2 regions of the Arthrobacter sp. AK01 genome follow, and region 1 is predicted to be linked to the other one. Evidence: riboswitches for the same ligand, from Rfam matches in the RefSeq annotation. Region 1 holds a riboswitch; the other holds the start of a gene.
What was found. A riboswitch is a leader RNA that binds a small molecule or an ion and turns the genes downstream of it on or off. The one in region 1 is predicted to bind cyclic di-AMP.
Positions count from the first base shown of each region.

Region 2: another riboswitch for cyclic di-AMP. It lies ahead of LN996_RS19975 (hypothetical protein); the one in region 1 lies ahead of LN996_RS15970 (hypothetical protein).

Region 1 is NZ_JAJOHP010000046.1:33,424-36,821, forward strand. Features, by position in the region: gene LN996_RS15960 (response regulator transcription factor) at 1-206, shown strand, start outside; gene LN996_RS15965 (HAMP domain-containing sensor histidine kinase) at 210-1,700, shown strand; cyclic di-AMP (ydaO/yuaA leader) riboswitch at 1,809-1,995, shown strand; gene LN996_RS15970 (hypothetical protein) at 1,999-2,841, shown strand; gene LN996_RS15975 (dolichyl-phosphate beta-glucosyltransferase) at 3,011-3,398, shown strand, end outside.
Region 2 is NZ_JAJOHP010000075.1:9,645-13,042, forward strand. Features, by position in the region: gene LN996_RS19975 (hypothetical protein) at 1-1,169, opposite strand, end outside; cyclic di-AMP (ydaO/yuaA leader) riboswitch at 1,172-1,318, opposite strand; gene LN996_RS19980 (hypothetical protein) at 1,448-1,678, opposite strand; gene LN996_RS19985 (ATP-dependent DNA ligase) at 1,724-2,788, shown strand; gene LN996_RS19990 (DUF6480 family protein) at 2,789-3,061, opposite strand; gene LN996_RS19995 (alpha/beta fold hydrolase) at 3,142-3,398, opposite strand, start outside.

The DNA.
Region 1 (3,398 bases):
AGCTTCTGCGCTACCTCATGGAGAACCCCAAACGCGTGGTCAGCAAAGCACAGATCCTGGACAGGGTGTGGGACTACGATTTCGGCGGCCAAGCCAACATCGTGGAGCTCTACATTTCCTACCTGCGCAAGAAGATCGAGGCCAACCATCCGCCGATGATCCACACCATCCGCGGTGCCGGATACGTCATCAAGCCAGCGGACTAGGCGTTGAGCACACTTTCAGGAGTGGCCAGGAAGTCGGGCCGCAGTTGGCTGAACCCCTCCACGTGGCACTTGCGCACCAGGCTGGTTCTGGTGGCCATGGCACTGCTGGTCGCCATTTGCGGGGCAGTTGGCGTGGTGAGCTACGCCTCCATGGACATGGTGTTCAACAAGCAGCTCGACAGCCAACTGGAGCAGGCATCCAGCCGCGCCAACAACTTCGGCAGGCCACCGGCGAACTTTCCTGGGTCCGGAAGGCCTGACCCGCTGGAGGCTCGCGGGCAGGCCGCCGGGACGCTGAACGCCCGGATCAACGGCTCAATTGTGAGCAGCTCGGGCCTGATCGATGCCAGGGGAAACCGGGTGTCGCTCTCCGCGGCCGACGAACAAGTGCTGCTGTCCCTCCCCACGGACAACCGTCCTGTGGACCGTTCGCTCTCCAACGGCGACTATCGGTTGGTAGCCGTCGAGACCAATGGCGATGTGATCGTGACAGGGCTGCCGCTTGCGGACAAGCAGAGCGCCGAGGCCTCGCTGGTCTGGACCATGGTGCTGGTTTCGCTCGGCGGACTGGTGCTGATCGGCCTTGCGGGCACGGTCATCATCCGCCGCACCATGCGGCCATTGGAACAGCTCTCGGAGGTGGCCACCAAGGTTTCGCGCCTGCCCCTGGACGCCGGTGAAGTGGCGCTCGCGGTGCGCGTACCCCCGTCGGCCGCTCATCCCGGAACGGAAGTCGGCAGCGTTGGCCATGCCCTGAATCAAATGCTGAACAACGTCTCCAGCGCGTTGGAAGCCCGGCAGGAGAGCGAAACCAAGGTTCGACAGTTCGTCGCTGATGCCTCGCATGAGCTCCGCACACCGCTGACCGCCATCCGCGGCTACACAGAACTGCTGCGGATGACCGAAAACTTCACCGACGACGGCCGGAAGTCATTGGCTCGCGTCCAAAGCCAATCCGAGCGGATGACCACACTGGTGGAGGATCTCCTGCTACTGGCCAGGCTGGACGAAGGCCAGCCCATCAAGGTTACGGATGTGGACCTCACGCAATTAGTCATCGAAACGGTCAGCGACGAAAAAGTCATGGCTCCGGACCACATCTGGCAACTCCAGCTCCCGGACGAACCCATCACTGTGAGGGGTGACGCCACGCAACTGCATCAGGTGTTGGCCAACCTGCTCTCCAACGCACGCAAACACACGGACGCCGGGACCACCGTGGTTACGGGCGTCATGCTCTCCGCCGATGGCAGCGCAGTGGTTACCGTGACTGACAACGGCCCGGGCATTCCGGAAGATTTCCAAAGCCGGATTTTCTCCCGGTTTGCCCGCGCCGATGCCGCAAGGTCGGGGTCCGAGGGCACGTCCGGGCTGGGCCTGTCCATCGTCGAATCCATCGTGGAGGCGCACGGTGGCAGCGTTGAGGTGACCTCGCGTCAAGGGCGCACGGAGTTCGCCCTTCGACTCCCTACCGTCAGCAACGAACGCGTGTAACGAATCCGGCAAGGCGACTCACCGGTATCGTGATCTCTGTTACCTAAATGTGACTTCTACCGAAACCTCCTGTACCGTCGAAAGGGTGGGTCGCCCCAACTGACCCACATCCGGGATGCGCCGAGCTCTGCCACTTCCCGGAGTCCGCTCTTTCTCCGAGGCAGAGACGGGGGACCCAGAGTCTCCGGGCCCAGGCATTTTTGCCGGCCCTTGGGGTGAAGCCGCAGCGTGATGCGCGGCCGGATGACCTCATCCGAACCCGACAGCTAACTCCGCAGGCGCTGAGAGGTAATCACATATGTCTGAATTTAACGATCAGACGCGCCCTTCCGCGCGTCACCGCGATGAACACAACGCCCCGTTGACCAAGTCGCAGGCTGTCCTCAAGAACGCCGCCCGTCAGGGTAAGTCCGGCCACCGCATGTCGGTTGTTGCCGGTGTTGTAGCTGCTGCACTGGGCGTTGCATCGCTCGGCACTGCTGCCAACGCCGCCCTAACCCTCCCCGAGGTGAGCCGCGTTGCCGAGACCCAGGCGAATGCCCAGGTCAGCAATAACAAGTCAGCCGAGATCTCCGCTTCCCTGGATGCAGCCGCCGCAAAGGGCGCCGCTGACCGGGCTGCAGCGGACAAGGTGGCTGCTGAGAAGGCTGCCGCCGAAAAGGCTGCCGCTGACCAGGCCGCAGCTGAAAAGGCTGCTGCCGAAAAGGCTGCCGCTGACCAGGCCGCAGCAGAGAAAGCCGCTGCAGATGCTGCCGCCAAGCAGGCTGCTGATGCCGCTGCTGCCGCCGCCGCTGCCGAAGCTGCCGCCGCTGCTGCAGCCCCGAAAGCTGTGGACGATCCCGCCGCCGCCAAGGCCTATGCCGCCAGCATCCTGGGCAACTACGGCTGGAGCGCCGGCGAAATGACCGCTTTGAACACCCTGTGGGAGAAGGAATCCAACTGGAAGACCACTGCCACGAACGCTTCCAGCGGCGCCTACGGCATTGTCCAGTCCCTGCCGGCCTCCAAGATGGCAACTGCCGGTGCTGACTGGCAGACCAACTACCAGACCCAGATCAAGTGGGGCCTGAATTACATCAAGGAACGCTACGGATCCCCGTCGGCTGCCCTGGCCTTCCACTTGGCCAACAACTGGTACTAAACCAGACTGCTTGATACCGCGCCGGTTGCCGCCGCTCGCACCAGTACCCACTGGAGCGGACGGCGGGAACCGGCGCGGTTTTCCCGTTTCACAGCTGCCCCTCGGAGTTCACAGTGGGGTCACAGCTTCCGCCTAAAGCCCTCATAATCGGCGGGCCCATTCTGGAAGCATGACGCTCATAGATCCAGCCACCAGCTCCTTGCGACGACGGGTCCATTCCGCGGGCTTCGCTGGCGCGGCGTCGCCGGCTGGCCAGCAGGCTCTCCCGCAAGGAGGGCCGGAGGGCCGGCAGCTGCCTCGGCGCTCCCCCGTTGACACCCGCGTTGCCGTACCTGTCCTTGACGTCGCCATCCCTGTGTTCAACGAGGAATCGCGCCTGGAGGAGGGCCTGCGCAAGCTGCACAGGCACCTCACGGAGTCCTTTCCCCATACCTTCCAGATCACCGTGGCGGACAACTCCAGCACGGACAACACCCTGCGGATCGCCGAACGGCTGGCCCGCGAACTCCCTGAACTGACGGTGGTTCGATTCCAGCACAGGGGGCGGGGAAACGCCC
Region 2 (3,398 bases), on a different contig from region 1:
GGAGTGGGAGTCGGCGTCGGAGTGACAGTCGGCGTCGTCGTGGGTGTCGGAGACGGTGTCGTGGGCGGCGTGGTGATCGTGTCCGAGGGCACGTCGCCAGGAGCCGGAGCTGGCTGAGCCGGTGCCGGGCTGGTGGTACCAGGCGCAGCGGCGATGGTCGCAGGCACAGGGGACGGGACCCACACCGGATCAGCCAGTGAAATCTTCGGGGTAGGAATCGACGACGGCGAAACGGCGGCGGGTGCCTCCGGAACCGTGGCCGGCTGACCGGCTTCCGATGTCGCCGCCGCTGATGCAGAAGGCGATGAGGCGGTGGAGTACGAAGCGCTGGGCGCGGGGGTTGCCGAGCCCGAGTTTCGATCGGTGCCGCTACCGCTGGCTTCCTGGGCTGGCGTTTCCTGGCCGAAGAAGGGCAGCTCGAGAGCCTGCCCCAAGGTTCCGGCCGTCAGGACCAGGCCGAGGGCACCTGCCACCACGGCCATGCGCTGGCTCATGTGCTTGACCGACGCAGCTTTCCGCAAAACCGTGTGGGGTTCCCGGCCAAAGGAGGAGCCACCAAAGCTGGATTTGGCGGCAGCGGCTGACGCTGCCTGCTTGCGAACATCCTTGCGGCCGGCGAGTGACGCCGACGCCGTTGCGGCCGCGGCGACCTGGGCCGGGGACTTGCCTCGCGGCGACACAGGGGCCGGAGCCGCGGATGTGGTCGCGGATTCATCGCGGGCTGCCACCACGGGGATGGCTGCCGTGGCTGGTTCCGACGAGCCTGGCTGAGGGCTTGTGGGATTAACGATCGGGATGGCCGCGGTGGGAGGCCCCGGCGTGGTGGATGCCGGAGTCTCAGCTTGAACGACCGGAATGGCTGCAGTTGCCGCCTCAACAGGCCCGGGCCGGGATGATTCCCCAGTTGCGGGCTCTGCAGGAGCGATCACAGCCTGGGTTGCCTGCTCCCGCTCGGCCGCGCGTACGGCTGCGCGGGTGGTGGGCGTTGCGACGGTGGGGTCGGCCGCGGTGGCGGCTTCCGGCGTCGTGCTTGTAGTTTCGGGCGCCGCGACGGAGTCTGCAGGCGCGCTGATGGGGGATCCGCTGGGTTGGGCCCGACGGCGTCCGGTTGGCTTGGTGCGCTCGCGCTCAGTCTGGGCGCGGCGCGGCTGATCCATGGTTGGGGACATGGTGGTTGCCTCTCAACGCCTTCGAGGTTAGCTGTCGGGTTCGGACGAGGCCGTCCGGCCGCACAAGGCGGCTTCACCCCAAGGACTTGAATCAAGTCCGGGAACTTTTGGGTCCCCCGCCTCTGCCGCGGGTCTGGCGGATCCCGGATTGCGGCAGAGCTCGGCGTCAATCCGGAAGCGGCCCAGCGGAGATAAGGGTCGCCCTACGACGGTACATGAGCCGGAAAGTAAAGTCACATTAATGTAACGGGCGGTAGGCCTCCCCCATTGAGAGGCCTCTAGCGCTTAGGCTTCGGGGCCGGCGCTGGAGCCGGGAGCTCGTGCTGGATCTTCTGGATTTGATGTGCCTGATGAGTCTCAGGGCGGAAGATCTCGTCGGCGATGCCCAGCATCCCGCCCGCCGCCGCACGCCTGACTCCGCGCTTGGACTGCCGCGAGGTCCAGTACCAGAGGCCGGCGAGGAGCGCGGGAACTCCGAGTACTGCGGCCAACACGGCCAAGATATCCATGGCACAAGACTAGCTTCGGCGTGCACCGGCAGGTAGACATTGTCTATGGACCTGCCAGTGATGCCGCCCGTCTCGCCCATGCTCGCCAAGTCCGTTCCGGCCATCCCCGATGTTGGGCACTATGAGCCCAAGTGGGACGGCTTCAGGACCATCGTCTTCAAGGATGGGAACGAGGTCATCCTGGGCAGCCGCAACGAGAAACCCATGACCAGGTACTTCCCGGAGCTGGTGGACGCGCTGCGGAAGAACCTCCCGGACAAATGCGTGATCGACGGCGAGATTGTCCTGATCCAGGGCAACAGGCTCGAATTCGAGGTGCTTCAGCAGCGGATCCATCCCGCGGACAGCCGGGTCCGGATGCTCGCTGAGAAGACCCCATCATCCATGATCGCCTTCGACATCCTGGCCCTGGGCGGTGAGGACCTGATGGGCAGGCCGTTCTCTGAGCGCCGCGCCATCCTTGAACGCGCGCTCGCCAAGGCTGAGCCTCCCGTCTACGTGACGCCCGCGGTGACGGACCTTGAGCGGGCGCAGGAGTGGTTCGTGCAGCTCGAGGGCGCAGGCTTGGACGGTGTGCTGTCCAAGCCGCTGGATGGGACCTATCAACCCAACAAGCGCGTGATGTTCAAGACCAAGCACGAGCGGACGGCGGACTGCGTGGTGGCCGGATTCCGCTGGCACAAGACGGCGAAAGTTGTGGGGTCCATGCTGTTGGGCCTTTATAACGACGCCGGACGCCTCCAGCACGTGGGGGTGGTGGCCTCATTCCCCATGGCCAAGCGGGAAAGCCTGGTGGCCGAGCTTGAGCCCTACCAGGTTGAACTCAGCGAGCACCCTTGGGGCGAGTGGGCCAGCCAGGGCGAAGGGGTCGCGGGTTCCCGGATGCCTGGTGCCCAGAGCCGGTGGAGCGGGGGCAAGGACTTCTCGTTCGTGCCGCTGCGCCCCGAACTGGTGATCGAGGTGGCCTACGACTACATGGAGGGCGACCGCTTCCGCCACACCACGCAGTTCCGGCGGTGGCGGCCGGACCGAACCCCGGAAAGCTGCACATATTCGCAGCTGGAGGAGCCGGCGGAGTACGACCTCGGTGAGATCCTGAGGCTGCCGTAGTTACTCCTCGTGCCCTTGGTCGCTGCTCATGCTGCCCTCGGCGGGCGGGGTTTCCCCTGGGGGTACTCCGCCGCCGGGCTCGAGTCCCGTGAGATTTCCGTCCAGCGGATCGGGGTTGGCGGAGGCTGCCGGGTCATTGTCTTCGTCCTGGCGCAATTCCGGATCGGCGTTCACATGGTCGTTCCGGGCCGCGGGGGTTGTTGCGGCACCGTAGGGCCCCGTAGCGCCGGTCACGCCGAAGCCCTGCTCGTCCTGGGGGTCTTTACTGGTCACGATCAGCCCTTTCGTAAGCAAACTTACTAATACGCTTGCTCCGCCAGCCTATCCGGGACGGGCTGAGCCAACAAGGGCACCTAGCCGTGGAGTGTCGTCGCAGTAACGAAGCTCCGGATGGCATCCGCCACGGCCTTCGGGCGCATGTGCTGAGCCACGTGTCCGACGCCGGGAATTTCCACCAAGCGACCCTCTGCAACCGCCCGCGACAGCCGAAGCGACCACTCAGGACCTGCCACGTTGTCGCGGCTTCCACGCAACACCAGCACCGGAACCCTGATCGAAGCCAGGCGTTTCTCCGTGGGGTACTTCATCATTACCGGCAACTCGGTGAGGT